3 regions of the Streptomyces sp. NPDC059852 genome follow, and region 1 is predicted to be linked to each of the others. Evidence: riboswitches for the same ligand, from Rfam matches in the RefSeq annotation. Region 1 holds a riboswitch; each other region holds the start of a gene.
What was found. Region 1 has a riboswitch for cobalamin ahead of ACFV46_RS12960 (ABC transporter substrate-binding protein). Riboswitches for the same ligand answer to the same signal wherever they lie in the genome.

Region 1 (9,854 bases):
AAGTCGGCTGCCGACTCCTGGACCACCGCCGCCACGGTGCGGGCCAGGTGCCGCACCGGCAGCGACCACGCGTCGGCTCCGTCGACCCGGACCTCACCCGCGTCGGGGCGCAGCACCCGGTAGACGGCGCGCAGGAGGCTGGACTTGCCGCTGCCGTTGGGGCCCACGAGCCCGATGGTCTCGCCCGGGCGGGCGGTCAGGGACACGTCGCGCACCAGGTGGCGGGCTCCGGCGGTGAGTGTGACGCCGTCGACGCTCAGATCGGTCGCGGTCATGCCACTCCTCGGTCGGTGCCGCGCCGGGCGTCCCGGCGCATGAGCCACAGGAAGAACGGCCCGCCGCACAGGGCCGTGAGGACGCCGACGGGTATCTCCATCGGCGCGGCGATCGTCCGCGCGGCGATGTCGGCCCAGACGAGGAAGACCGCTCCGCCGAGCGCCGCGGTCGGCAGGACCCGGCGGTGGTCGCCGCCGACGAACAGACGGACGATATGCGGTGTCATCAGGCCGACGAAGCCGATCGGTCCGGCCGCCGCGACCAGCACCCCCGTGACGAGGGAGAGCAGGACGAACAGCCGGGCACGGAAACGGGCCACGTCCAGCCCCATCGTGGTGGCCGCCTCCTCGCCGGCCAGCAGCAGGTTCAAGTTGCGGGCCTGCGCCAACAGGACGCCGACTCCGAGCAGCAAGGCCGTGCTCGGCAGCCACAGCGTGCCCCAGTCGACCCCGCCGAGGCCGCCGAGTGTCCAGGCGAGGACCGCCCGGGTCTCGTTGCCCCGGTCGGTGGTGAGCAGCAACAGATCGAGGACCGCGGTGAGCATCGCGGCGATCGCCACGCCGGACAGCACGAGACGTGACGAGGTGATGCGGCCGCCGGTGCGGGCGGTGGCGTACACGAGCAGGAGTGCCCCCAACGCCCCCACGAACGCCGCTACGGACAAGGACACGGGACCGAACAGGGTGGCTCCGAACACGATCACGGAGACCGCGCCCAGGGACGCCCCCGAGGAGACGCCGAGCAGGTACGGCTCGGCGAGCGGGTTGCGTACCAGGGCCTGGAGGGCGGTGCCGACCACCGCGAGGCCGGCGCCGGTGACCGCACCGAGCAACACCCTCGGCGCCCGCACGTCCACCACGATGGTCTCCCGGGCCCGCGACCAGTCCGGCTGCTGCCAGTCGGCACCCAGTGCGTGCGTCACGATGCCCCACACCTGGCCGGGCGGCACCCGGACGGAGCCGATCGCAAGTCCCGTGATGGCGGAGGCGACGAGCAGGGCGGTGAGCACGAACAGCGTGACGGCCAGCCGGGTTCGGCCCTCTCCCGGCTCGTCGGTCTTCCGTCGTCGGACTCTCGTCCCGACGGACATGACGGTGGTGGTCCGGGTCACCGGAAGCTCTCGGGGTGCAGTCCGCGGGCCAGATCGCCGACCGCGTAGGCGGAGCGGATCCCCACCAGCGTGGCGGTCAGCGGCAGAACGACGAACCGCTTGTTCCTGACAGCGGGGACGTCGGCGAGCGCGGGCTGGGACAGCAGGAACCTCTTCTTCTGCTCGACGCTTCCGGCACCCGCGTAGTCGTAGACGGCGATGACCTCGGGTCTGCGCTCGATGACCTGCTCCCAGGAGACGTCGCCGAAGACATCGTCGAGGTCGGCGAAGACGTTCTCGCCGCCGGCCAGCCGGATCAACTCGGTGCCCAGACTCTTGCCGCCCGCGGTGAAAGCGGCCTTGTCGCCGCTGTCGTAGACGAAGACGGGCACGTCGGGCCGGCCTTCGACCTTGCCGGCGGCCTTGCCGACGCGGCTCTTGAGGTCGCTGACCAGCTTGTCGGCCCGGTCCGGGACACCGAAGATCTTGCCGATGGTGCGGACCTCGTCGTAGGTGTCCTCCATCGTCACCTTCTTCTTGCCGCAGTACTCACGGTTGAGGTAGGTGTCGATGCCGGCGTCGGCGAACGCCGCGCGGGAGCGGCCCTCCTTCTCGGCGAAGGCGCTGCCGTAGCCGCCGTAGACGAAGTCGGGTTCGGCATCCAGGACCTTCTCGAACGACGGTTCCTTCCGCGCCAGTTCGGGAACCGCCGCGTAGTCCTTCTTCAGCTCGGGCAGCACCGCGGAGTCGGGGAAGGCCGTGCCGACCATACGATCCCTCAGGCCGAGGGCGAGCATGAGTTCCGCCGGGTGCTGGTGGATGGTGACCACCCGCGACGGCGGCCTGTCGTACGTCGTCCTCACGCCGCAGTTGTCGACGGTGACCGGGAAACCCGCGGGCGCGGCCGCGGTGGACTTCGCGTCCCCGCCGCGCTCGTCGGCCGCACCGCAGCCCGTGGTCAGCAGCACTGACGACAGCGCCACGGCAGCGGCCGTGGCACGAAGGAACCCGCGCGTGCGGGCAGGGGTGAACAGCTGGGACACGTGAAGCCTCCTGGAGTCCGCGCTCCTCGGATCGGGCCCGCGACGGACCAGTGTCCTGACTCCCGGATCGACGCTTCCTCCGCCTTCCCGCGCGGTGCGCAGTGGCGTGTCGGAGGGGCGCTCCCCGGTCACAGTGGCGGGACCGTGCCGGATTCGCACCGGCTTCCTGTCTCCCGTCGCGGCGATGACCAGGTGATCCTACGTTTCCCCGAGTCATCGGCAAAAGGGCAGGCCGGTGGCGACGTCTTCGGCGTGGGCGCGGTTTCACGACTCGCGACGGCTCCGCACATCGAATGACACCGTGCGGCCGCGTCTGCTCATGTCTACGCTGGCGGAGTGACGTTGGTGTGGGTGACGGGCAATTCAGGGACGGGCAAGTCCACGGTCTGCGGGGTGCTGCAGCAGCGTGGCTTCGTCGCGCTCGACGCCGATGAGGACGGCTTCTGCCGCTGGTTCGACCGGGCTGACGGCGAGGCCGTGACGGACCCGCCGTACCCGGTTCCCGAAGGCTGGCTCGATCGATACGGGTGGGAGATCGTCCGCGAGCGGGTGGAAGCCCTCGCCGAGGAGTCCCGTTCCCGCGTCGCGTTCCTGTGCGGGTCGGCGGAGAACGAGGCGGACATCCTCGATCTTTTCGACGCCGTCGTCTGCCTGGTGATCGACGACGAGACCCTTCGCCATCGGCTCGCGACCCGCACGACGAACCCGTTCGGCCGGCATCCGGAAGAGCTCGCGGCGGCGCTGAAATGGAATCCACTGACGCGAACGATCTACGAGCGTCACGGCGCTGCGATCGTTGACGCCTCCAAGCCGTTGACCGAGGTGGTGGACCGTGTGATTGCTGTCGTTCAGGAGCTGTGAGTTCGGCCCCGTCGGCCCCTCCAGGTCGGTGGGGCCAACGACCGCGAGGTGGTCGATCGCCGGAGGCCCGGTGCTCTACTCGCTGAACTCGGTCACCGAAAGCGCCTTGTCCACGCGGGCGGCGGCCAGGTCGTCACGGCGGATCACGAAGCCCGTCTGGCGGCAGGCCGAGGCCGTCGACCCTCGGCCGCCCCGCAGTCGACGGAGAAGACGAACGGCAACGGACTGTCCCCCGCGGAAGGCCATGATGCCAAAGGCCGGCGTTCATCGGCCTGCCTGCAGGACCCCCAGCGGACCTACGGCATAGGTCCGCTCGCCGCGGCCACACATCTCGTCACCTTCCAGGTGCCTTGATCAGTTCGGCCACGGAGCGCTCATCATGCGCTCCACCGTGGTAATACGCTGGAAGCCGGGAACGAAATGCTCCAGTACATCAGAATTCACTGTTCCATTCGTGGTGTCCGGGCGGTGCTTGAGCCCCTCGACGTAAGTTTGCAAAAACTCGTTCTTGAAGTCACCCCGCGGATGGATGGCGGTGATTTCGTCCACCTGCCCGCGATCCAGTTCGCCCACGCCCAGGCCGAGAACGTCGGTCAGAACTCCCAGATTCGTGAGAGCGACCTCGGGGCCCATCCGCTCGGGAATCCCCGGAGTCGTGTGCAGGGCGATCGCCGTCCACACCACGTCGGCCGCCGAAGCCGGGAAACCGCTGTCGAGCATGAACTTACGTGCGTGGTCGGCTCCATCGACCTCGAAGCGCTGCTCGGTGTCGGAAAACGGTGTCAGGAGACCCGTGTCGTGAAACATGGCGGCCAGGTAGAGAAGCTCGGGGTCGGGCTCCAGGCCGAGCCGGTGAGCGTGTATCGCGCCGAAGACGAAAACGCGCCGGGAGTGGTGGTAGATGAGAGGGCTGGTCGTCTCCTGGACGAGGCGGGTGGCCTCGGCGACCGCCGCTGTGTCAGGGATCTCCACCCCCGCGATGACCTCGCTCATGATCTTCGCTCCTTCCGAGAACGGTGTGTTACGAATGGACGGTGCGTCCGTCCTCCACCCTGCCGATCACCCGGCCTCCGGCGCTCCCTCGGTCCGGCCATGAGTCACCCGAATCCGGACAGGCGGGCGGAGGAGCTGCGGGTTCCGCCACGCATCGGGTGTCGATCCTCGTCTACGACGGGGTCAAGCTCCTGGACGTCGTCGGCCCGGCGGAGGTGTTCGGGGAGGCGAACCGCCTCGGTGCCGACTACACGATCGTGCTGGTGTCACCGACCGGTGCCGATGTCACCTCGTCCATCGGTATCCGGGTCGCGGTCGACGCCGCCGCCACCGAGCCGGCGCCTGACACGTTCCTGGTGGCAGGCGCCGATCTCTTCCCGCGCACGCCCGTGCCCCGTGACCTGATCGAGGCGACGCGCACCCAGGCCGATCGGGCGGACCGGGTCGCGTCCATCTGTACCGGGGCCTTCATCCTCGGCGCCGCCGGTCTCCTGGACGGCAAGCGAGTGACCACACACTGGAAGGTCGCGCACGAGCTCGCCGCCCGCTGCCCGTCGAGCCGCGTGGAACCGGACGCGATCTACGTCCGTGACGGCGCCACCTACACCTCGGCGGGCGTGACCGCCGGCATCGACCTGGCACTGGCACTCGTCGAGGAGGATCACGGCCCCGATCTGACCCGGGACGTCGCCCGCGCCCTGGTGGTGTACCTGCAGCGTTCGGGCGGCCAATCACAGTTCTCCGCCCCCCTGCAAGGACCGCCGCCCCGGTCTCCTGCCCTCCGCAGAATCACCGACTTGATCACGGCGAATCCTGGAGGAAACCACTCACTCGGCGAACTCGCCAAGCACCTCAATGTGAGCCCCAGGCATCTCACGCGACTCTTCAACGAGGAGCTGTCCACCACACCGGCCCGGTATGTGGAATCGATCCGGTTCGACATGGCCAAAGCTCTGCTCGACCAGGGGCATACCGCGACCCAGACGGCGTCCCTTGCCGGATTCCCGAATTACGAGAGCATGCGGAGAGTTTTCGCGAGGAAATTGTCCCTCAGCCCCGCCGCCTACCAACGACGCTTCGGCACAGCGCGCCGAGCCAACGCGCAGGAGCAGTGACACCGCGACGGCCTGGTCCTCGGCGGAGACGCGGACGACGCCGTCGGAGCGACCTCCTCCCATGAGGCCGGACCGATTGAACATATGCCGGACCGGTGTGAGGCTGAAGAGAGACACGGTTTCGCCGTCGCGTCACGAAGAGCCTGAAAAGTCACCCTTGAGATCCAGTCACCCACCAGGCCGCGGCGGCGCGAACTGAATGCCACCCCTGCTCCGCGGAGGGGACGGCTCCTCCACGCGAAGTGAGGCGATCGAATGAGCCGGGTTCCCGAGGTGGCCGTGGTGGGAGCCGGCATCGTCGGCCTCTGCACCGCCTATGCGCTGGCCGAACGCGGCACGACGGCGCGAGTGTACGAAAGCGGCGTTCCAGGCCATGGACAGTCCAGTGGCCAGTCCCGCATCTTCCGTCACGCGCACGACGACGCCCGCCTGGTCGAATTCACCCGCCAGGGCCGCGCCATCTGGGACGAGTGGGCCGACCGGTTCGGCACGGAACTGATCTCCCAGGACGGAGTGGCCGCCCTGGGCGGTTCCGTACCCGGGAGGCTCCGCATTCTGCAGGAGGCCGGCGGCATCCCGGCCCGGGCCGTGGACAGCGCCGAGCTGCACACCCGCATGCCGCTGCTCGCCGACTACAGCGGTCCCGCGATGCTCGACGAGGACGGCGGCGCCATCCGCACCCGTGCCGCGGTCGAGAGCCTGGCCGACGCGCTGGGTGAGGCCGTGGTCACCGAGGAGGTCATCTCGCTGCATCCGACGGGCCATGGCACGGTGGAAGTGCTCAGCTCAGCCGGCCGCGCAGAGTACGAAACGGCCGTGGTGTGCGCGGGAGTGAGCAGCGCGCGGCTGGCACGCACCGTGGGGCTCTCGCTGCCCGTACGGCCGGCAGCCCACGTCCGCCTCACCTTCCAGGTCCGGGGAGCGCCCCCGGAACGGGTCGCCTGCCTGCAGGACAGCAGCGGCGACTTCGGCGAGGTCGGCGTCTACGCGGCCCCCTACCCCGGCAACAGCCGGTATGCGGTGGGCCTCAGCCAGACGGTCGACGTACGCGAGGACGGCAGCTTCGCGGACCCCAGCGCACTGGTCGCGCTCAATGACCGCGCCCGCGCCTACGTCTCCCGCGCACTGCCCGGCCTCGACCCCGAACCCGTCGAGTACCTGCACTGCTGGGTGACGAGTCTGCCGTGGAGCGAGGACGGCATGGCGGTCTGGGAAGCCGACAGGATCTTCTTCACCGCCGGGCACAACCTGTTCAAACAGGCACCTCGGCTGGGACGGGCACTGGCCGCGGCGGCCATGGCCGAAGGACTCGAGGAGAATCTGCGGCCGGCGGCAGCACTCGGCCGGCCTCGCTGACCGCGCGGGTCGACGGGACGGATGGACCGACGAGGGTGAGCTGGAAGTCTCCGGCTGCTCAGACTTGCTGCTCGAACTCCAGGCCTTCATATCGGCGCGCGGCGATGTCCTCGCGGGTGCCGACGACAAGGGTCTGCGTGTACACGTCGAGGTCGACCGACTGTCCGTGTAGCTGGGCAAGGAGGACGAGGTCGCCTTCGTCCGGCGGAGACTGCCAGGGGGTGGAGCAGCCGCCGAGTTGGACGGCGACCCCGTGTGACGCGCCGCCCGCTGCCGCTTCGCGCACGGTGTCCTCGAAGTCGTCCAGGGCGTCGTCGCGGTCCTCGCCCATTCCCAGGAACGCGCTGGTCGCCGGGCTGTCGCGCCAGTCGGGTGAGACGGTCAGTCCCGGAACCGGGTACAGAACACGCGGCCGGTAGACCTTGACCTGCTCTGGTTCCCCGGCGAATTCGTACGTCGCCGAGCGCTCCGTGGTTCCCACGCCGGCGGGAACGTGCAGCACCGCCGACGACTCCGGCTCGTACTCGATCTCGATGAAGAACAACAGGTCGCCGTCGGCGGGAAGTTCGATGTCCAGGGCCTCACGAGGGAGCGCTGCGCAGTCGACGGTCAGTATCAGGGGTTCGCGCCCATCGGGCCAGTCGACGCCGTCCGGCAGGCAGGGGAGGCCTCCCGTACGCGCGGCGGGACGGGCCTCCTGCTGCTGGGCGGGCGTCAGGTCCTGGAAGGGGACCAGGTGAAGACAGGGCCGGGATCCGGCCAGCAATTCCTGCGCCACCGGACCGGGAACGCCATGCTTTTCGGCCGCCTGCAGAATGAGCTCTTCCACGATCGGAGTGGTCATGACCGCGATCATGCCAGGACCGACTGACATTTTCCGACCTCAACTCCTGCGGCGAAGAGCGGAGTTACCGGGCCCGCCGCGACGCACTGAGACGGTGAGGTGCGGCACGCACCCCCCACGTCACAGCGGCGTGATGACGTACCTTTTGCCCGCTTGGGCGTCGAACGTGACGACGGTGCTCTCGGGGCGCTTCACGTCGGTGCGGGGACCGCCCTCGGCGTGCACCGCGACCGGTGCCGCCGTGCGCAGTCGGACCGTCCCGGTCCGGCGTGCCGCGAGGCGGGCACGGGTGAGCGCGCCGTCGCTCCATGAGACGTCGACGGTGAGGGCGCCGCGGGCGAGAAGGCCGGTGACCTGGCCCTGCGGAAGCTGCGGGGGCAGCGCCGGCAGGAGGTGGACCTCGTCGGTGTGCGACTGCACCAGCCATTCGGTCACCCCCGCGGTGGCGCCGAAGTTTCCGTCGATCTGGAACGGCGGGTGCAGGTCGAACAGGTTCGGAGCGGTGCGGTCGGGGGTGAGGAGGTCGGTGAGGAGTTCGTAGGAGCGCGATCCGTCCTCCGCGCGTGCCCAGAAATTGATCTTCCAGGCGAGGGACCAGCCGGTACCGGCGTCCCCGCGCATCTCCAGCGTCTTCAGTGCGGCACGGAACAGGTCGGGGGTGCCACGCTTGGAGATCTGGTTGCTCGGGTGCAGACCGTACAGGTGGGAGACGTGGCGGTGCTGCTGCTCGGGCGCGCCGGCGTCCCAGTCCTGCTGCCACTCCTGCAACTGCCCGAGCGCGCCGATCCTCATGGGCGGAAGCTGGGCTCGGGCCTGGCGCACCTGAGCGGCGTACGGGCTGGTGACGCCGAGCGCGTCACAGGCGGCGAGGTAACCGTCGAACAGGTCGCGCAGGATCTGGTTGTCCATGGTGGGGCCCGCGCAGGCGGACACACCGGCATGGTGGGCGTTCTCCGGAGAGACGGACGGACAGGTCACCAGATGGCCGGTGCCGGGGTCCGTGACGAGGGCGTCGAGGAAGAACCGGACGGCGCCCTCGACGACCGGCAGGCGTCGGCCCAGTGCCTCGCGGTCACCGGTGAACCGGTAGTGCTCCCAGACCGAGGTGGCCAGCCAGGCGCCCCCGGTGGGCCACATGCCCCAGAACGCGCCGTCGACCGGCGCCGTGCCGCGCCAGGCGTCGGTGTTGTGGTGGGCGACCCAGCCGTTCGCGCCGTACTGCACCCGCGCGGTCTTCTGCCCCGCCTGGGCGAGGTCGTCGAGCAGGGCGAAGATCGGTTCCCAGCACTCCAGAAGGTTGGTGGTGGAGGCCGGCCAGTAGTTCATCTCCGTGTTGATGTTGATCGTGTACTTGGAGTCCCACGGCGGGGAGAGCTGGTCGTTCCAGATGCCCTGCAGGTTGGCGGGCTGGGTGCCGGGGCGGGAGGAGGCGATGAGGAGATAGCGGCCGAACTGGTAGTGAAGGGCGACCAGATGGGGATCGTCGGACTGGGCGAAGGCGGCCACCCGCTGGTCGGTCGGTGCGGCGGCGGCATCCGTGACACCCAGGTCGAGGGCGACGCGCCGGAAGAGGGCGCGGTGGTCGCGCACATGCCGGGCGCGCAGACGTCCGTAGGGGGTGTCGACGGCTGCGTTCAGCGGGCGCTCGGCACGGGCGCGGTGGTCGCCGGAGGCGTCGCGGTAGTCGTTGTAGCTGGTCCCCACGGACACCAGCAGGGTCACCGCGTCGGCCGAGGTCACCGTGAGGGTGCCGTTCTCGCTCCCCACGGTGCCGCCCTCGGCCTGGGCACGGACCAGTGCGCGGAAGCGGACTCGTCCGGTGATCCCCTCGCGGGTCTGCCCGGTGCCTTCCAGCGCGGCGGTGATCCGGTCGGGGGAGGACTTCTGGGTCTGCTGAGGGCTGTCGAAAGCGGCGGTGAACGAGAGGGCGCCGGGCGTGTCGGCGGTCAGCCTGACCACGATCAGCTGGTCGGCATGGCTGGCGAACGCCTCGCGGCGGTAGGCCACTTCGCCACGGGTGTACGTGGTGGTGGCCACGGCGGTGTCGAGGTCCAGCTCCCGACGGTAGGAGCCGACGTCACCCGTGCCGGAGAACGTCAGGCGCAGATCGCCCACCGTCTGGTACATCAGCTCCCCGACGGGGTTGCCCAGGAAGGTCGAGTTGATCAGGTCCTGGGCCGGGCCCCACTGGCCGGCGAAGATCCGGCGTCGGATCTCGGGGAGGTTCGCCAGGCCCTGCGGGTTGGCCGGTTCGTAGGGGCCTCCCGCCCACAGTG
Region 2 (9,854 bases), on a different contig from region 1:
GTGTCGGTGCCGCTGGCGATTGTCGTCATCGGGTGGCGTTATCCCTTCACGGCGCCGGCCGTCAGGCCGCTGACTGCCCTGCGCTGCAGGAAGACGAAGAGGATCAGGATCGGGATGGCGAAGAGGGAGGACGCGGCCATGGTCGCGCCCCAGTCGTTGCCGAACGCGGTCTGGAAGCTGGACAGCCACAGCGGCAGGGTCTGCGACTCCGCCTCCTTGTTCAGCACCAGGACCAGCGGGAACTCGTTCCACGCGGTGATGAAGCCGAACAGGGACGTGGACATCAGCCCCGGCGCGAGCAGCGGCAGGATGACCTTGAGGAAGGCCTGGGAGCGGGTGCAGCCGTCGACCATCGCCGCCTCCTCCAGTTCCCGGGGCACCGCGGCGACGAAGCCCCGCAGCGTCAGGATGGTGAAGGGCAGGATCATCATCATGTAGAAGACCGTCAGCGGCAGCAGGCTGTTGAGCATCGACGCGTCCCGGACGATCATGTACATCGCGATGATCATGACCTCCCAGGGCGCCATCTGGGCCAGCATGAAGCCGATGACGAACCCGCGCCGCCCCTTGAACCGCATCCGGGCGAGGGCGAACGCGCCGGCCAGCGCGACGACCAGGGCGAAGGCGACCGCGCAGACGGTGACGATCAGCGAGTTGGTGACGTAGGTCCAGAAGTGGTCGACGCCGGTGGCCCGCTTGAAGTGCTCGAAGGTGACGTCGGTCGGGAACCAGACCGGGTCCTCGGAGATGATGTCGCCGGTCGGCTTGAAGGCCGTGGCGAACATCCAGTACACGGGGAAGACGAAGCCGATGAACAGGACGACGGCCGTGACGTTGGGCCACAGGCGGCCGAAGAATGAGCGCTTCACAGCTCGTCCTCCTCTTGCTTGAGCACGATCCTGAGGTAGTACGCGGTCAAGCCGAGCAGGATCAGGATGGTCAGGACGGCGATCGCGGCACCCATGCCGTAGTGCTGGTTGCCGACGCCCTCGATGTAGGCGTAGACGGGCAGGATCTCGGTGAGCCGGTCGGGGCCGCCGCCGTTGATGGTGAAGACCTGCACGAACGCCTTGAAGACCCAGATGACCTCGAGGAAGGTCGTGGCGTACAGGAAGGGCCGCAGGAACGGCATGGTCACCGTGGTGAAGCTCTTCCAGACGCCCGCGCCGTCCAGGGACGCGGCCTCGTACAGCTCGCTGGGGATGGTGGTCGTGGCCGCGTAGAGGTTGATCGCGACGAACGGGATGGACATCCACACGATCAGCAGGGTGACCACGAAGAACGTGGACATCTGGCTGCTGGTCCAGCTGTAGTCGGCCATCGAGTGCCAGCCCAGCTTGTCGAGCACCCAGTTGACGACGCCGAAGCGCTGGGCGAACAGCCACTGGTAGACGGTGCTCGCGGCGACCACGGGCATCGCCCAGGCCAGCACGAGCCCCATCATGAGCGTCAGCCGCATCCGCTTGCCGAGACGGGCGAGCAGCAGGCCGATCAGCGTCCCCGCCACCATGATCAGGACGACGTTGACCGCCGTGAACAGGATCGAGCGCAGGGTGACGCGCCAGAAGTCCTCGCCGGTGAGGACCTGCTTGTAGTTCTCGACGCCGTTCCACTCGGTGACGTGCTGGATGAGCTGCGCCATGTTGAGGTTCTGGAACGACAGCAGCACGTCCTTCAGCAGCGGCCAGCCGAGCAGCAGCACGGTGGCCGCGCAGGCCGGCAGCAGCAGGAGGTAGGGGACGAACGCGCCCGCGCGCTTCCCCGTCGCGGGTCTGCGCCCGCCGGGGCCCGGCGTCGTCTTCGCCACGTCCACCGGACCGGAGGGCGGCCGTTCGGTCTGCACGGTCATGCTCGCGATCTCTCTTCTCGACCTACCGGAACGAGGGTGCGGGGGCGGCCCGACGGCCGGCCCCCGCACCCGGTGCCCTTACTGCTGCTGCGCGAGGCGCTTGTTGAACTCGTCCTCGACCTGCTTGGCGGCGGCGGCCGGGGACTTGCCGTTCAGCACGGCGGTCATGTACGTCTTCACCGGGTTCGGCGCGTTCTCCACGGCGGCCCACTCGGGGATCAGCGGCGTGGTGCCGCCGCCCGCGGCGGCCGGCGCGGCGGCCTCGGCGACCTCGTTGCCCTTCAGGTTGCTCTGCAGCGACTCCTTGTTGGGGATGACGCCGTTGAGCTTGGCGAGCTCGCCCTCGTAGGTGTCGGACAGGGCGATCTTCAGGAACTCCTTGGCCAGCTCCTGCTTCTTGCTGCCCGCGGCGACCGCGAGGTTGGAACCGCCGAGGAAGACGCCCTCGGGCTTGTCGGCCGTGGCACCGGGGATGGTGAAGTAGCCGATCTCCTTCTCGATCTTCGGGTTCGCCTTGGTGGCGATGCCGGCCTCCCAGCCCATGCCGATGAAGGCGCCGACGTTGCCCTTGCCGAAGACCTCGCCCTGCTGCGGGGTGGCCTCGTCCTTGTCCTTGGGGGCCTTGGACAGGGCCTGGAACTTCTTGTAGGTCTCCATCGCGGCGGCGACCTTGGGGTCGGCGAGGTTGGAGACGTACTTGCCGTCCTGCTCCTTCACGAGCTGGACGCCCTCACCGATGGTGAGGCCGACGAAGTGGTACCAGTTCTGGCCGGGCAGGTAGATCGGCTCGGCGTCGGTCTTCTCGCCGATCTGCTTGAGGTCGGCGTAGAACTCGTCGCGGGTCTTGGGCGTGTCCTTGATGCCGGCGTCGGCCCAGATCTTCTTGTTGTAGAGCACGACACGGTTGGCGAAGTACCAGGGCGCCGCGTACTGCTTGCCCTCGAAGATCGAGGACTCGTTGAGGGACGCCGTCCACTCGCCGCCGATCTCGTTCTTGAGGTCCGCCAGGTCGGCGAGGCCGCCGGTCTTGGCGTACGCCGGGGTCTGGGTGTTGCCGATCTCGAAGACGTCCGGCGGGTTCTCCTCGGAGAGCGCGGTGGTCAGCTTCTGCTGGATGCCGTTCCACTGCTGGATCTCGAACTTGACCTTGGCCTTGGTCTTCTTCTCGAAAGCCGCGGCGACGTCCTTCTGCCACTGGTCGGGCGAGGAACCGTCCATCACCCACACCGTGAGCGTCTGGCCCGCGTAGCCGTCCGCCCCGGCCTTGCCGTCGCCGTCGCCGTCGTCGCCCCCGCACGCCGCCAGGGAGATCATCATGCCCGCGACACCGATCGCGGATATCAGCCTGCGCTTCACGCCACCCTCCTCAGGGATGCCACAAACCCCCCTGCCTCCCCGCACTAGCGATGGGCCGGGACCTGGACCAATGGTGTAGACCAGTACCCGGAGCTTGGACCAGACCAGAAAGGGTGTCAAGGGTGGTGGAATACGCTCCGACCAGCCGTTATGCGACCTACATATGCAGGAACCTTTAAGTAAGAAACCCTCGAAAATGCGGCTCACAGCCGCCATCAGTCGCTATACCACTGAATTCTGTGGACTAGACCAAACGACGCGGCGACGGTATACAGAACAGATCACGGAGCGTACGGGGACAGGCCCCACACGCGCGTGCCACGATGTGAGCCGCAGCCGGAGCCGGGAAGGCGGAGCATGAGCACCGACGTCAGCAGTGCGGAGAACGAGAGCGGCGTCCCCGTCCGTACCGCCCGCGTGCCCAAGTACTACCGCCTGAAGAAGCACCTCCTCGACATGACGGAGACCCAGGCGCCCGGCACCCCGGTGCCGCCCGAGCGCACGCTCGCCGCCGAGTTCGACACCTCGCGCACGACCGTGCGCCAGGCCCTGCAGGAACTCGTCGTCGAGGGCCGGCTGGAGCGCATCCAGGGCAAGGGCACGTTCGTCGCCAAGCCGAAGGTGTCGCAGGCGCTGCAACTCACCTCGTACACCGAGGACATGCGCGCCCAGGGTCTGGAGCCGACCTCCCAGCTGCTGGACATCGGGTACATCACCGCCGACGACCGCCTGGCCGGCCTGCTCGACATCACGGCCGGCGGCCGGGTGCTGCGCATCGAGCGGCTGCGCATGGCGAACGGCGAGCCGATGGCCATCGAGACCACGCACCTGTCGGCCAAGCGCTTCCCCGCCCTGCGCCGGTCGCTGGTCAAGTACACCTCGCTCTACACCGCGCTCGCCGAGGTCTACGACGTCCACCTCGCCGAGGCCGAGGAGACCATCGAGACCTCCCTGGCCACCCCCCGCGAGGCCGGCCTGCTCGGCACCGACGTGGGCCTGCCGATGCTCATGCTGTCCCGGCACTCCCTGGACCGTGCCGGCCAGCCGGTGGAGTGGGTGCGCTCGGTCTACCGCGGCGACCGGTACAAGTTCGTCGCGCGACTGAAGCGGCCGCAGGACTGAGACGACAACACCGCTGCTCAACGGCCCTGTGCCACGCACACGATTCCTCCACATCCGAACCGTGGCCAAGGCCTTCCGCTGCGGTCGCGCCGTCACCTAGATTGCCCGGGCATTTCACAGGCGATCAACAAGGGGACGGAGCCGTCAGATGTCAGATGCCCCAGAAGTGAGCAGAGGCGTGGTGACGCCGACCCGGGTGGTCATCGGTCTCTGCCTGGCCGCGCCCTTCGTGGCGATGCTGTGGGTGGGTTCGTACGCCAAGACCGACCCGCAGTTCATCGGCATCCCCTTCTTCTACTGGTACCAGATGCTGTGGGTGCTGCTCTCGACGCTGCTGACGATGACGGCGTACAAGCTGTGGCAGCGTGACCAGCGCGCCCGCGCCCCGCGGAAGGGCGGTGCGGCGGAATGAACGACGGCGTGAACGGCGTCGCGCTCGGCGTCTTCATCTTCTTCTTCCTGGCCGTCACGGTCATGGGCTTCCTGGCCGCGCGCTGGCGCAAGGCCGACAACGAGCACAGCCTCGACGAATGGGGCCTGGGCGGCCGGTCGTTCGGCACCTGGGTGACCTGGTTCCTGCTCGGCGGCGACCTGTACACCGCGTACACCTTCGTCGCGGTCCCGGCGGCGATCTACGCGGCCGGCGCGGCGGGCTTCTTCGCGGTGCCGTACACCATCCTGGTCTACCCGCTGATCTTCACGTTCCTGCCGCGGCTGTGGTCGGTCTCGCACAAGCACGGCTATGTGACGACCTCGGACTTCGTGCGCGGACGGTTCGGCTCCAAGAGCCTGTCGCTGGCCGTGGCGGTCACCGGCATCCTGGCGACGATGCCCTACATCGCGCTCCAGCTGGTCGGCATCCAGGCCGTCCTGGACGTGATGGGCGTCGGCGGCGGGGAGAGCACCAACTGGTTCGTCAAGGACCTGCCGCTGCTCATCGCCTTCGGCGTGCTGGCCGCGTACACCTACTCGTCGGGACTGCGCGCCCCCGCGCTGATCGCCTTCGTGAAGGACACGCTGATCTACATCGTCATCGCGGTGGCGATCATCTACATCCCGATCAAGCTCGGCGGCTTCGACGAGATCTTCGCCAAGGCCGGCGACGCCTTCGCGGAGCCGAACCCGGCCACGGGCGCCCCGCGCGGGGCGCTCACCCCGCCCGACGCCACCCAGTGGACGTACGCCACGCTGGCGCTGGGCTCCGCGCTCGCGCTGTTCATGTACCCGCACTCGATCACCGCGACGCTGTCCTCGCGCAGCCGTGAGGTGATCCGGCGCAACACCACGATCCTGCCGCTGTACTCCCTGATGCTGGGCCTGCTGGCCCTGCTGGGCTTCATGGCGATCGCGGCCGGGATCAAGGTGCAGAACGGGCAGCTGGCGATCCCGCAGCTGTTCGAGACCATGTTCCCGGCCTGGTTCGCGGGTGTGGCCTTCGCGGCGATCGGCATCGGCGCGCTGGTGCCGGCGGCGATCATGTCCATCGCGGCGGCGAACCTGTTCACCCGCAACATCTACAAGGACTTCATCAAGCCCGACGCGACACCCAAGCAGGAAACCGCGGTCTCCAAGATCGTGTCGCTGCTGGTGAAGGTGGGCGCCCTGGTCTTCGTCCTCACCATGGACAAGACGGTCGCCATCAACTTCCAGCTGCTGGGCGGCATCTGGATCCTCCAGACCTTCCCGGCCCTGGTCGGCGGCCTGTTCACCCGCTGGTTCCACCGCTGGGCCCTGCTGGCCGGCTGGGCGGTCGGCATGGTCTACGGCACGCTCGCCGCGTACGGGGTGGCGACCCCGGCGCAGAAGCACTTCGGCGGCTCCTCCAAGGAGATCCCGGGCATCGGCGAGATCGGCTACATCGGCCTGACCGCGTTCGTGCTCAACGTGCTGGTCACCGTCGTCCTGACGTTCGTCCTGAGGGCCGCGAAGGCCCCCGACGGCGTCGACGAGACGAAGCCGGAGGACTACACGGCGGACGCGGGCGACCCCGGCGTCCAGGTGGAGCTGCCGCCGGCCACGGCGGGCACCTCCCACTGAACCAGCGGGAAGCGGCGGGCCGTCGGAGAAATCCGGCGGCCCGCCGCCCTGTGCCTACGGCAGACTCGGCGGCATGGACATCGTGATCCGGCCGGCGGACCCCGGCGAGTACGGCCTTCTGGGCGAGATCACCGCACGGGCCTACCTCCAGGACGGCCTCCTCGACTTCGGCGAGGACGACGCCTATCTCGGCGAGCTGAAGGACGTGGCCAAGCGCGCGGCGGCCGCCCAGGTGCTCGTGGCCGTCGAGCACGGCCGCGTCCTCGGCGGTGTGACCTTCGTCCCCGACGGCGGCCCGATGGCCGATCTGGCGGGCCCCGGCGAGGCGGAGATCCGTATGCTCGCCGTCGACCACGCGGCCCGGGGCCGTGGCGCCGGCGAGGCGCTCGTGCGCGCCTGCGTGGAGCGCGCCCGGGCCACGGCGGGCTGTGTGCGCGTGATCCTCTCCTCCCAGCGCGCCATGCACGGCGCCCATCGCCTCTACGAGCGCCTGGGCTTCGTCCGCACACCGGAACGGGACTGGAACCCGCTGCCGGAGCTGACCGACCTCACGCTCATCACCTATGAGTTGACGCTCTGACACCAGTACGCCACAACATCTAGGGGTGGCGCGGCAGGCGAGCACAAGATGTATGCTCATGCTCGCTGTCGCCGCAGGGGAATCCGGTGCGAATCCGGAACTGTCCCGCAACGGTGTACTTGTGCATGTCTCATGCGCTTCGTCAGTCCGAGGACCTGCCGACAGTGCGTCCCGGCCACCCGGCCGGTGCGCTCCGACGTCCGGGCCTCGTGGAATGGGCCGGTGGACGCGACGCCCCGTGCGCTCGTGAGCTGCCCCCTGCCCTCCGCAAGGCCCTGTGCCGAGCGAGGGAGAGCCTCACGTGACGATCGCGCCAGCCGAACCGGCCTCAGCGGCGGCCGAACCGGGCAACGACGGTCCCGGTGCCGCGCTGCTGCGGACCCTGACCGAGCTGACCGCCGACCTCCCCGACGCCGACCCCGGCCGGGTCGCCGCCGCCGCGCTGCGCGGCCGGTCCGCCCGGGCCGACGAGACCGAGCTGCGCGAGCTCGCCACCGATGCGGCGGCCGGGCTCATCTCCGAGGACCCCGCGTACAGCCGGCTGGCCGCGCGGCTGCTCACCCTCTCCATCGCCGCCGAGGCGGCCTCGCAGGGCGTCACGACCTTCACCGAGTCTGTCGCGACCGGCCACCGCGAGGGCCTCGTCGCCGACCGGACCGCCGCGTTCGCCCGGACGCACGCCACCCGGCTCGACGCGCTCGTCGACCCCGCCGCCGACGACCGGTTCGGCTACTTCGGGCTGCGCACCCTGCACAGCCGCTATCTGCTGCGGCACCCGCTCACCCGCAAGGTGATCGAGACGCCCCAGCACTTCCTGCTGCGCGTCGCCGCCGGTCTCGCCGCGGACGACACCGCCGGGGCGGTGGACGAGGTCGCCGCGCTCTACCGGCTGATGAGCCGCCTGGAGTACCTGCCGTCCTCCCCCACGCTCTTCAACTCCGGTACCCGGCACCCCCAGATGTCGTCCTGCTACCTCCTGGACTCCCCCAAGGACGAGCTGGACTCGATCTACGACCGCTACCACCAGGTCGCGCGCCTCTCCAAGCACGCGGGCGGCATCGGTCTGTCGTACTCCCGCGTCCGCGCCCGGGGTTCGCTGATCCGGGGCACCAACGGGCACTCCAACGGCATCGTGCCGTTCCTGAAGACGCTGGACGCCTCGGTCGCCGCCGTGAACCAGGGCGGCCGGCGCAAGGGCGCCGCCGCGGTCTACCTGGAGACCTGGCACTCCGACATCGAGGAGTTCCTGGAGCTGCGGGACAACACCGGTGAGGACGCCCGCCGTACGCACAACCTGAACCTCGCGCACTGGGTGCCGGACGAGTTCATGCGCCGGGTGGAGGCCGACGGGTCCTGGAGCCTGTTCTCCCCCGCCGACGTGCCCGAACTGGTCGACCTGTGGGGCGAGGAGTTCGACGCCGCGTACCGCGAGGCGGAGCGCGCGGGGCTGGCCCGCAAGACCCTCCCGGCCCGGGAGCTGTACGGCCGCATGATGCGCACCCTCGCGCAGACCGGCAACGGCTGGATGACCTTCAAGGACGCCGCCAACCGCACCGCCAACCAGACCGCCCTGCCCGGCCACGTCGTGCACTCCTCCAACCTGTGCACCGAGATCCTGGAGGTCACGGACGACGGGGAGACGGCGGTCTGCAACCTGGGCTCGGTCAACCTCGGCGCCTTCGTGCGGGACGGGGACATCGACTGGGAGCGCCTGGACGAGACGGTCCACACGGCCGTCACGTTCCTCGACCGGGTCGTGGACATCAACTACTACCCGACCGAGCAGGCCGGCCGCTCCAACGCCCGGTGGCGTCCGGTGGGCCTGGGCGCGATGGGCCTCCAGGACGTCTTCTTCCAGCTGCGGCTGCCCTTCGACTCCGCCGAGGCCAAAGCGCTGTCCACCCGGATCGCCGAGCGGATCATGCTCGCCGCGTACGAGGCGTCCGCCGGCCTCGCCGAGCGCGAGGGCCCGCTGCCGGCCTGGGAGAAGACGCGGACCGCGCGGGGCGTGCTGCACCCCGACCACTACGACGTCGAGCTCGCCTGGCCCGAGCGCTGGGCCGCGCTGCGCGAGCGGATCGCCGGGACCGGGCTGCGCAACTCCCTGCTGCTGGCGATCGCGCCCACCGCCACGATCGCGTCGATCGCCGGTGTCTACGAGTGCATCGAGCCACAGGTCTCCAACCTGTTCAAGCGCGAGACCCTGTCCGGAGAGTTCCTGCAGGTCAACTCCTATCTGGTCGAGGAGCTGAAGCGGCTCGGCGTGTGGGACGCCCGCACCCGCGAGGCGCTGCGCGAGGCCAACGGCTCGGTGCAGGACTTCGCCTGGATCCCGGCGGACGTACGGGCGCTCTACCGCACGGCCTGGGAGATCCCGCAGCGCGGCCTGATCGACATGGCGGCGGCACGCACCCCGTTCCTCGACCAGTCGCAGTCCCTGAACCTGTTCCTGGAGACGCCGACCATCGGCAAGCTCTCCTCGATGTACGCGTACGCCTGGAAGCAGGGACTGAAGACGACGTACTACCTGCGCTCACGCCCGGCGACGAGGATCGCCCGCGCGGCCCGCGCCACCGTCCCCGTCCAGCAGGTCACCGACCCCGACGCGGTCGCCTGCTCCCTTGAGAACCCCGAGTCCTGCGAGGCCTGCCAGTGATGACCCGTACCCAGAACCTTCTCGACCCCGGCTTCGAGCTGACCCTGCGCCCCATGCGCTACCCGGACTTCTACGAGCGCTACCGGGACGCCATCAAGAACACCTGGACCGTGGAGGAGGTCGACCTCCACTCGGACGTGGCCGACCTGGCGAAGCTGACCCCGGCCGAACAGCACCTGATCGGGCGGCTGGTGGCGTTCTTCGCGACCGGTGACTCGATCGTCGCGAACAACCTGGTGCTGACGCTGTACAAG
Region 3 (9,854 bases), on a different contig from region 1:
CGTCTCCCTCGCCCACGGCACCAACGACGCCCAGAAGACCATGGGCATCATCACCCTGGCCCTGGTCGCGGGCGGCGCCCTCGCCCCCGCGTCGGACCCGCCCACCTGGGTCATCCTCTCCGCCGGCCTGGCCATCGCGCTCGGCACCTACCTCGGCGGCTGGCGGATCATCCGCACCATGGGCAAGGGCCTCACCGACCTCCAGCCGCAGCAGGGCTTCGCCGCCCAGACCAGCGCCGCGACGGTCATCCTGGCCTCCTCCCACCTCGGCTTCTCCCTGTCCACCACGCACTCCGTCTCCGGCTCCGTGATGGGCGCCGGTCTCGGCCGCAAGGGCGGCGTGGTCCGCTGGTCCACGGCCACCCGGATGTTCGTCGCCTGGGCCCTGACCCTGCCGGCCGCCGCGCTGGTCGCCGCGCTCGCCGAGTACGTGACGGGCCTCGGCGGCTGGGGCACCGCCGCCGTCGCGGTCTTCCTGATCGCCTCCAGCTTCGCGATCTGGCGGATCTCCCGCCGCGAGGTCGTCGACCACACCAACGTCACCGCCGACGACGAACCGGCCGGTGTGGTCACCACCGCCATGGCCGCCGTCACCCCGCCTCCCACGGGCACGGTGACCGAAGACCTCTCCGTCACCCTCCCGGCACCGGCCCCCGGACCCGAGCCGACCAAGGCCGCCGTCTGACCCCCGGTCACCCCTCCCGGCAACACAAGGAAGCAGCATGAAGATCGACTGGGCGGCCCTCGGCTCCGTCTTCGGTGTCAGTCTCGTCGTCACGGTGGCCCTGGTGGCCCTGTTCACCCTCGGCATCGCCGGACTCTCGCGCCGCGAACGGGCGGTCGCGCAGGGCGACTCGGCGGCGCTCGCGGTCGCCGGCGCCTACGCGTGCTTCGCAGCGTGCACGGCGGCCGTGGCGTACGGCATCTACCTCATCGTGGCCTGACGTACGACGCGCGACTCCTGAGGTGCGTGACGGGACACCGTCGCGCACCTTCGGTGTGTGTGGGCCTGCGCACACTCTCCCGTCGCAGGTCACAGGCAAGTTGACGGCCGTCCCGACCCGTGGTGGACTTCCGGAGCCATCTACGGCGGCAGAAGAGGAAGCCGGTGCGAATCCGGCGCGGTCCCGCCACTGTCACCGGGGTAGTAACCCCCGGGAGCCAGGAACTCTCGCCGCCGGTCTCGTCGAACCAGGGCGTGGACACCCTGAGTGAGGACATCACGCGATGCTCGCCTGCCGATCGTCACGCAGTACCGGACCCCTGTCCGACGCCACCACCGGCTGACCCCCATGCGTGCCGAACGCGTCTTCGCGTACGGCGCCGCCGCCGGACTCCTCGGTGACCTGCTGCTCGGCGATCCACGCCGTGGGCATCCGGTCGCCGCGTTCGGACGTGCCGCGGGCGCCGTGGAACGGGTGTTGTGGCGCGACCACCGCGCCTGGGGTGTGCTGCACACCGCCGTGTGCGCCGGTGGCGCCGTGGCGGCCGCCGCGCTCGGCGCACGCGCCGTGCGCCCCTCCCCCGCCGCCTCCGTCGCCCTGACCGGCGCCGTCACCTGGGCCGTCGTCGGCGGCACCTCGCTCGCCCGGGAGGCCCGGACGATCGGACGTGCCCTGGAGGCCGGGGACGTCGAGACGGCGCGGGCGCGGCTGCCGCATCTGTGCGGCCGGGACCCGCAGGCGCTGGACGCCGACGGGATCGCCCGGGCCGTGGTGGAGTCCGTCGCCGAGAACACCTCGGACGCCGTGGTCGGCGCCCTGGTGTGGGGGGCCGTCGCCGGGGTGCCGGGCCTCGCCGGCTTCCGGGCCGTCAACACGCTCGACGCCATGGTCGGGCACCGCTCCCCCAAGTACCGCCGCTACGGCTGGGCTTCGGCCCGTCTCGACGACGTCGCCGGCTGGCCGGGGGCCCGGCTGACCGCCGCGCTGGCCGCCGTCGCCGGGGGCGACCCCCGGGGCGCCGTACGGGCCTGGCGTGCGGACGCGCACCGGCATCCCAGCCCCAACGCGGGCCCCGTGGAGGCGTCGTTCGCGGGCGCGCTCGGGGTGCGGCTCGGCGGGACGCTGTCGTACGGCGGGCGGGTGGAGCACCGGCCGGTGCTCAACGGCCCCGCCGGACGGGCCGTTCGGGTCACGGACATCGAGCGGGCCGTGCGGCTCTCGCAGCGGGTGGGGGTGCTGGCGCTGGGCGTGTGCGCCGGGACGCGGCTCCTGCTCGGGCGGCGCGCGGCGAGAGGAGGTGCCTCGTGAAGGGCGGGCTGCTCGTCGCCGGCACGACCTCCGACGCCGGCAAGAGCGTCGTCACCGCCGGGATCTGCCGCTGGCTGGTCCGGCAGGGGGTGAAGGTCGCGCCCTTCAAGGCGCAGAACATGTCGCTGAACTCGTTCGTCACCCGCGAGGGCGCCGAGATCGGGCGGGCGCAGGCCATGCAGGCGCAGGCGTGCCGGATCGAACCGACCGCGCACATGAACCCCGTCCTGCTGAAGCCGGGCGGGGACCAGAGCAGTCAGGTGGTGCTCCTGGGCAGGCCGGTCGGCGAGATGAGCGCGCGCGGCTACCACGGCGGACGGCAGCAGCGGCTGCTCGGCACCGTGCTGGACTCCCTCGCCGAGCTGCGGGCCTCGTACGACGCGGTGATCTGCGAGGGCGCCGGTTCGCCTGCCGAGATCAACCTGCGGCGCACGGACATCGTGAACATGGGGATCGCGCGCGGTGCCCGGCTGCCGGTGCTGGTCGTGGGCGACATCGACCGGGGCGGCGTCTTCGCCTCGTTCTTCGGGACGGTGGCGCTGCTGGCGCGCGAGGACCAGGAACTGGTCGCCGGGTTCCTCGTCAACAAGTTCCGCGGCGACGTCTCGCTCCTCGAACCCGGTCTGGACATGCTGCACGGCCTCACAGGACGGCGGACGTACGGTGTGCTGCCGTTCCGGCACGGTCTCGGCATCGACGAGGAGGACGGCCTGCGGGTGTCGCTGCGCGGGGCGGTGCGCGAGTCCGAGGTGGCCGCCCCGGTCGGCGAGGACGTGCTGCGGGTCGCCGTGTGCGCGGTGCCGCTGATGTCCAACTTCACCGACGTCGACGCGCTCGCCGCCGAACCGGGCGTCGTCGTGCGGTTCGTGGACCGGCCGGAGGAACTGGCCGACGCGGACCTGGTGGTGGTGCCCGGCACCCGGGGCACCGTCCGCGCCCTGGCGTGGCTGCGGGAGCGGGGGCTGGCCGGGGCCCTGGTGCGCCGGGCCGCCGAGGGCCGCCCGGTCCTAGGGATCTGCGGCGGCTTCCAGCTCCTCGGCGAGCACATCGAGGACGACGTCGAGAGCCGCGCCGGGCATGTCGACGGCCTCGGCCTGCTGCCCGTGCGGGTGCGGTTCGCCCGCGAGAAGACCCTGACCCGGCCCCGCGGTGAAGCGCTCGGCGAGCGGGTCGAGGGCTACGAGATCCATCACGGGGTCGCCGAGGTCCTGGCGGGTGAACCCTTCCTGGACGGCTGCCGGGTCGGTCAGACCTGGGGCACCCACTGGCACGGCTCGCTGGAGTCCGACGCCTTCCGGCGCGCCTTCCTGCGGGAGGTGGCGGCCGCCGCGGGCCGCCGCTTCGTGCCGGCGCCCGGCACCTCGTTCGCCGCGCTGCGCGAGGAGCAGCTCGACCGGCTCGGCGACCTCATCGAACAGCACGCGGACACGGACGCGCTGTGGCGGCTCATCGAGTCGGGCGCGCCGCCAGGACTGCCCTTCATCCCCCCGGGAGCGCCCGCATGAGCACAGTGTTGTTGCTGTCGACCGCCGACACGGACCTGCTGGCGGCACGCGCCGGCGACGCCGCGTACCGGATCGGCAACCCCACCCGCCTGGACGTCGCGTCCGAGCTGCCCGCGCTGATCGAGGGCGCCGACATCGCCGTCGTACGGCTGCTGGGCGGGAAGCGGGCCTGGGAGGACGGGCTCGCCGTGCTGAAGGCGTCGGGGGTGCCGACGGTGCTGCTGGGCGGTGAGTCCGTGCCGGACGCGGAGCTGATGGCCGAGTCGTCGGTGCCGGCCGGTGTGGTGGCGGAGGCGCTGAAGTACCTGGTGGCGGGCGGCCCCGCCAACCTCACCGAGCTGGCCCGCTTCCTGTCGGACACCGTGCTGCTGACGGGCGAGGGCTTCCTGGAGCCGCGCCCGATGCCGGAGTACGGCGTGCACGGCTCGCGTCCGCGGGTGGACGGCCGGCCGACGGTGGGCGTGCTCTTCTACCGGGCCCACCACCTCAGCGGCAACACCGCGTTCGTGGACACGCTGTGCGACGCGATCGAGGCCCGGGGCGCCAACGCGCTGCCCGTGTACTGCGGTTCGCTGCGCGGCGCGGACGCCGGGCTGTACGAGATCCTGGGCCGGGCGGACGCCCTGGTCGCGACCGTCCTCGCGGCGGGCGGCACCCATGCCTCGCAGGCGTCCGCGGGCGGCGACGAGGAGGCGTGGGACATCGGCCGGCTGGCCGAGCTGGACGTGCCGGTCCTGCAGGGGCTGTGCCTGACGTCCTCGCGGGCCGCCTGGGAGGAGTCCGACGCGGCCCTGTCCCCGATGGACGCGGCGATGCAGGTGGCGATCCCCGAGTTCGACGGGCGCCTGGTCACCGTGCCGTTCTCGTTCAAGGAGCAGGGCCCGGACGACGTGCCGGTGTACGTGGCCGACCCGGAGCGGGCGGCGCGCGTCGCGGGGATCGCCGTCCGGCACGCGCGGCTGCGGCACAAGCCGAACGCCGGGAAGAAGCTGGCGCTCGTCTTCACCGCCTACCCGACCAAGCACTCGCGGGTCGGCAACGCGGTCGGCCTGGACACGCCCGCCTCGGCGGTACGCGTGCTCGACGCGCTGTCCCGGGCGGGTTACGCGCTCACCGAGTACCCCGACAACGGCGATGAGTTGATCCACCGGCTCGTCGAGGCCGGCGGCCACGACGTCGAGTGGCTCACCGAGGAGCAGCTGGCGTCGGCGCCCGCGCGGGTGCCGCTCGCCGACTACCGGGAGTGGTTCGGCACGCTGGACGCGGACCTCAGGCAGGCCATGCTGGACGCGTGGGGCGAGCCGCCGGGCTCGCTGTACGTCGACGGCGACGACATCGTGCTGGCGTCGCTCCAGTTCGGGAACGTCGTGGTGATGATCCAGCCGCCGCGCGGCTTCGGCGAGAACCCGATCGCGATCTACCACGACCCGGACATGCCGCCCTCGCACCACTACCTGGCGGCCTACCGCTGGCTGGAGAACAGCTTCGGCGCCGACGCGATCGTCCACATGGGCAAGCACGGCACGATGGAGTGGCTGCCCGGCAAGGGGCTCGGGCTGAGCCGCGGCTGCGCCCCGGACGCCGTCCTCGGCGAACTGCCGCTGATCTACCCGTTCATCGTGAACGACCCCGGTGAGGGCACCCAGGCCAAGCGGCGCGGGCACGCCACCGTGGTCGACCACCTCGTCCCGCCGATGGCCCGCGCCGACACCTACGGCGACCTGGCCAAGCTGGAGCAGCTGCTGGACGAGTACGCGCTCGTCTCCGACCTGGACCCGGCCAAGGCCCCGGCGGTGCGCGCGCAGATCTGGACGCTGGTGAAGGCCGCCGAGCTCCACCACGACCTGCACGTCGACGAGCAGCCGGACGACGACGCGTTCGACGAGTTCGTCATGCACATCGACGGCTATCTGTGCGAGATCAAGGACGTGCAGATCCGCGACGGGCTGCACATCCTGGGCGGCGGTCCCGTGGGCGAGCCCCGGGTGAACCTGGTACTGGCGGTGCTGCGCGCGTCCCAGGTGTGGGGCGGGCAGGCGAACGCGCTTCCGGGGCTGCGGGCCTCGCTGGCCGCCCACTTCGGGCTGGTCGAGGCGGAGTTGCTGGCCGAGCCGGGGGCGCCGGTGAAGGTCCCGGCCGAGCTGACGGACCTGGTGGACGGCCCGGCGCGCACCGCGTCCGACGCGATCGACCTGCTGGAGCAGCTGTGCCGGCGGATCGCGGAGGGCCTGGAGGACCGGGACTGGGCGGTCGCCGAGAGCCGGGACGTGCTGCGGGCGGTCCTCGGCACCGAACTCCCGGACGCCCTGCGGGTGCTGGAGTTCGCCTGTACCGAGGTCGTGCCGCGGCTGGCCCGCACCACGGACGAGATCGGGCACATCCTCAAGGCGCTCGACGGCGGTTACGTCCCGGCGGGCCCGTCGGGCTCCCCGACCCGCGGTCTGGTCAACGTGCTGCCGACCGGCCGGAACTTCTACTCCGTCGACCCCAAGGCGATCCCGTCCCGGCTGAGCTGGGAGGTCGGGCAGTCGCTCGCCGACTCGCTGGTCCAGCGGTACCTCCAGGACACGGGTGAGTACCCGAAGTCGGTGGGCCTGACGGTGTGGGGCACCTCGGCCATGCGCACCCAGGGCGACGACATCGCGGAGATCCTGGCGCTGCTGGGCTGCCGCCCGGTGTGGGACGACGCCTCGCGCCGGGTGACCGGCTTCGAGGTGGTCGGCCTCGCGGAGCTGGGGCGGCCCCGCATCGACGTCACCGTCCGGATCTCCGGGTTCTTCCGGGACGCGTTCCCGCATGTCGTCGGTCTCATCGACGACGCCGTGCGCGCGGTCGCCGAGCTGGACGAGCCCGCCGAGCAGAACTTCGTGAAGGCGCACGCCGACGAGGACACCGCCGCGCACGGCGACCGGCGGCGGGCCACGGCCCGGGTCTTCGGTTCCAAGCCCGGCGCGTACGGCGCGGGACTGCTGCCGCTGATCGACGCCCGCAACTGGCGCTCGGACGCCGACCTCGCGGAGGTGTACGCGGTCTGGGGCGGCTACGCCTACGGGCGCGGCCTCGACGGGCGCGCCGCGCGCGGCGACATGGAGACGGCGTTCAAGCGGATCGCGGTCGCCGCGAAGAACGTCGACACCCGCGAGCACGACCTCGTGGACGCCGACGACTACTTCCAGTACCACGGCGGCATGGTCGCGATGGTGCGGCATCTGACGGGCAGCAGCCCCGAGGCCTACGTGGGCGACTCGGCCACCCCCGACCAGGTGCGCACTCGCACGCTCGGCGAGGAGACCCACCGGGTCTTCCGCGCCCGGGTGGTCAATCCGCGCTGGATGGCGGCCATGCGCCGGCACGGCTACAAGGGCGCCTTCGAGATGGCGGCGACCGTCGACTACCTCTTCGGTTACGACGCGACGGCCGGCGTGGTCGACGACTGGATGTACGAGAAGCTCAGCTCCGCCTACGTCTTCGACGCGGAGAACCGGGACTTCATGAGGAAGTCCAACCCGTGGGCGCTGCGCGGCATCACCGAGCGGCTGCTGGAGGCGGCCGACCGCGGTCTGTGGGCCGAGCCGGACGCGGAGACGCTGGAGCGGCTGCGGGCCACCTATCTGGAGCTCGAAGGCGATCTGGAGGGCGACGAGAAGTGACGACCCCCTTTCCTTTCACGGCCGTCGTCGGCCAGGACGACCTGCGGCTCGCGCTGCTGCTGAACGCCGTGTCACCGGCGGTCGGCGGGGTGCTGGTGCGCGGTGAGAAGGGCACGGCCAAGTCGACGGCCGTCCGGGCACTGTCGGCGCTGCTGCCCGCGGTGCCGGTGGTCGCCGGGTGCCGGTTCTCGTGCGATCCGGCCGCTCCCGACCCGGGCTGCCCGGACGGGCCGCACGAGGACACCGCCGGCACGTTGCGGCCGGCCCGCATGGTGGAGCTGCCGGTCGGTGCCTCCGAGGACCGGCTGGTCGGCGCCCTGGACATCGAGCGGGCGCTCGCCGAGGGCGTCAAGGCGTTCGAGCCGGGCCTGCTCGCCGACGCCCACCGCGGCATCCTCTACGTCGACGAGGTGAACCTCCTCCACGACCACCTGGTCGATCTGCTGCTGGACGCGGCGGCCATGGGCGCGTCGTACGTGGAGCGCGAGGGTGTCTCCGTGCGGCACGCCTCGAGGTTCCTGCTCGTCGGCACCATGAACCCCGAGGAGGGTGAGCTGCGGCCGCAGTTGCTGGACCGGTTCGGGCTGACCGTCGAGGTCGCGGCGTCCCGGGAGCCGGACCAGCGGGTCGAGGTCGTCCGCCGGCGCCTGGCGTACGACGACGACCCGGCCGGTTTCGCGGCCCGCTGGGCGGACGAGGAGTCCGCGGTCCGGCAACGGATCGTCGCGGCGCGGGAGTTGCTGCCTTCGGTGCGGCTCGGCGACGGCGCGCTGCGGCAGATCGCGGCGACCTGTGCCGCGTTCGAGGTGGACGGGATGCGCGCCGACATCGTGATGGCCCGTACGGCCACCGCGCTGGCCGCGTGGGCCGGGCGCACCGATGTGCTCGCCGAGGACGTCCGGCAGGCGGCGCTGCTCGCGCTGCCGCACCGCAGGCGCCGCAACCCCTTCGACGCACCCGGCCTGGACGAGGACAAGCTGGACGAGACGCTGGAGGAGTTCGGCGGACCGGACGACGACCCCGACCCCGACCCGGACCCCGGTCCGGACGGGCCCGGCGGAGGCGGCGGACAGCCGGACCCCGGCGACGCGCCCCAGGGCGACGGGGACACCGCGGCTCGCCCCGAGACCGGCGAGAACGGGCAGCCGCACCCCGGCGAGCAGGCGCCCGCACGGGCCTCCGAGCCCTTCCGCACCAAGGTGCTGAGCGTGCCCGGCATCGGTGAGGGCGCCGCCGGACGGCGGTCCCGGGCGCGGACCGAGCACGGGCGGACGACGGGGGCCCGGCACCCCCGGGGCACGCTCACCAAGCTGCACCTGGCGGCGACCGTGCGGGCGGCGGCCCCTCATCAGCGGGCGCGCGGACGGTCCGGTACCGGCCTGGTCGTACGCCGGGACGATCTGCGCCAGGCCACCCGCGAGGGCCGTGAGGGCAACCTCGTGCTGTTCGTCGTGGACGCCTCCGGGTCGATGGCGGCACGGCAGCGCATGGGTGCCGTGAAGGGCGCCGTGCTGTCGCTGCTGCTGGACGCCTACCAGCGGCGGGACAAGGTGGGGCTGGTGACGTTCCGGGGGTCGGCCGCCGAGGTCGCCCTGCCGCCGACCTCGTCGGTGGACGCCGCCGCGGCCCGGCTGGAGACGTTGCCGACCGGCGGGCGCACCCCGCTCGCCGCGGGGCTGCTGCGGGCCCACGAGGTGCTGCGGGTGGAGCGGCTGCGCGATCCCGCGCGCCGGCCGCTGGTGGTGCTGGTGACGGACGGGCGGGCCACCGGCGGTCCCGAGCCGGTCGCGCTGGCCGGGCGCGCGGCGCGGCTGTTCGCCGCCGACGGGGTCGCCTCGGTCGTCGTGGACTGCGAGTCGGGGCCCGTGCGGCTCGGGCTCGCCGGGCGGCTCGCGGCCGAACTGGGCGGTACGGCGGTGACGTTGGACGAGCTGCGCGCGGACAGCATCGCCGGACTGGTGAAGGACGTGCAGAGGAGGGCCGCGTAATGCCGCAGGGACAGCCGAGTGTGGTGCCGGACGACGGACTGACGACCCGTCAGCGGCGCAACCGGCCGCTGGTGATCGTGCACACGGGCGTCGGCAAGGGAAAGTCGACCGCGGCCTTCGGGCTGGCGCTGCGCGCCTGGAACCAGGGATGGCCCATCGGGGTGTTCCAGTTCGTGAAGTCGGCCAAGTGGAAGGTCGGCGAGGAGAACGCGCTGCGGGTGCTGGGTGCCTCGGGCCAGGGCGGCACCGTGGACTGGCACAAGATGGGCGAGGGCTGGTCCTGGGTCCAGCGCGACGCGCAGCTCGACAACGAGGAGAAGGCCCGCGAGGGCTGGGAGCAGGTCAAGCGGGACCTCGCCGCCGAGACGTACAAGCTGTACGTGCTGGACGAGTTCGCCTATCCGCTGCACTGGGGGTGGGTCGACACCGACGAGGTGGTGGAGGTGCTGCGCGCCCGGC

Region 2: it holds a riboswitch for cobalamin, as region 1 does, so the genes downstream of both, ACFV46_RS30040 (ribonucleoside-diphosphate reductase subunit alpha) here and ACFV46_RS12960 (ABC transporter substrate-binding protein) in region 1, are expected to answer to the same signal.
Region 3: it holds a riboswitch for cobalamin, as region 1 does, so the genes downstream of both, ACFV46_RS29065 (cobalamin biosynthesis protein) here and ACFV46_RS12960 (ABC transporter substrate-binding protein) in region 1, are expected to answer to the same signal.

Annotation. Positions count from the first base shown of each region.
Region 1 covers NZ_JBHWJK010000008.1:69,275-79,128, reverse strand. The annotation lists gene ACFV46_RS12970 (ABC transporter ATP-binding protein) at 1-275, opposite strand, end outside; gene ACFV46_RS12965 (FecCD family ABC transporter permease) at 272-1,366, opposite strand; gene ACFV46_RS12960 (ABC transporter substrate-binding protein) at 1,384-2,409, opposite strand; cobalamin riboswitch at 2,458-2,579, opposite strand; gene ACFV46_RS12955 (AAA family ATPase) at 2,746-3,270, shown strand; gene ACFV46_RS12950 (HD domain-containing protein) at 3,625-4,263, opposite strand; gene ACFV46_RS12945 (GlxA family transcriptional regulator) at 4,422-5,378, shown strand; gene ACFV46_RS12940 (NAD(P)/FAD-dependent oxidoreductase) at 5,634-6,734, shown strand; gene ACFV46_RS12935 (DUF1963 domain-containing protein) at 6,793-7,578, opposite strand; gene ACFV46_RS12930 (glycoside hydrolase N-terminal domain-containing protein) at 7,699-9,854, opposite strand, start outside.
Region 2 covers NZ_JBHWJK010000033.1:1,490-11,343, forward strand. The annotation lists gene ACFV46_RS30000 (glycoside hydrolase family 3 protein) at 1-29, opposite strand, end outside; gene ACFV46_RS30005 (carbohydrate ABC transporter permease) at 39-869, opposite strand; gene ACFV46_RS30010 (carbohydrate ABC transporter permease) at 866-1,849, opposite strand; gene ACFV46_RS30015 (extracellular solute-binding protein) at 1,928-3,205, opposite strand; gene ACFV46_RS30020 (GntR family transcriptional regulator) at 3,563-4,327, shown strand; gene ACFV46_RS30025 (DUF3311 domain-containing protein) at 4,476-4,739, shown strand; gene mctP (monocarboxylate uptake permease MctP) at 4,736-6,364, shown strand; gene ACFV46_RS30035 (GNAT family N-acetyltransferase) at 6,438-6,944, shown strand; cobalamin riboswitch at 6,990-7,122, shown strand; gene ACFV46_RS30040 (ribonucleoside-diphosphate reductase subunit alpha) at 7,246-9,600, shown strand; gene ACFV46_RS30045 (ribonucleotide-diphosphate reductase subunit beta) at 9,600-9,854, shown strand, end outside.
Region 3 covers NZ_JBHWJK010000030.1:56,281-66,134, forward strand. The annotation lists gene ACFV46_RS29055 (inorganic phosphate transporter) at 1-685, shown strand, start outside; gene ACFV46_RS29060 (hypothetical protein) at 723-944, shown strand; cobalamin riboswitch at 1,051-1,194, shown strand; gene ACFV46_RS29065 (cobalamin biosynthesis protein) at 1,293-2,252, shown strand; gene ACFV46_RS29070 (cobyric acid synthase) at 2,249-3,757, shown strand; gene cobN (cobaltochelatase subunit CobN) at 3,754-7,407, shown strand; gene ACFV46_RS29080 (putative cobaltochelatase) at 7,404-9,395, shown strand; gene cobO (cob(I)yrinic acid a,c-diamide adenosyltransferase) at 9,395-9,854, shown strand, end outside.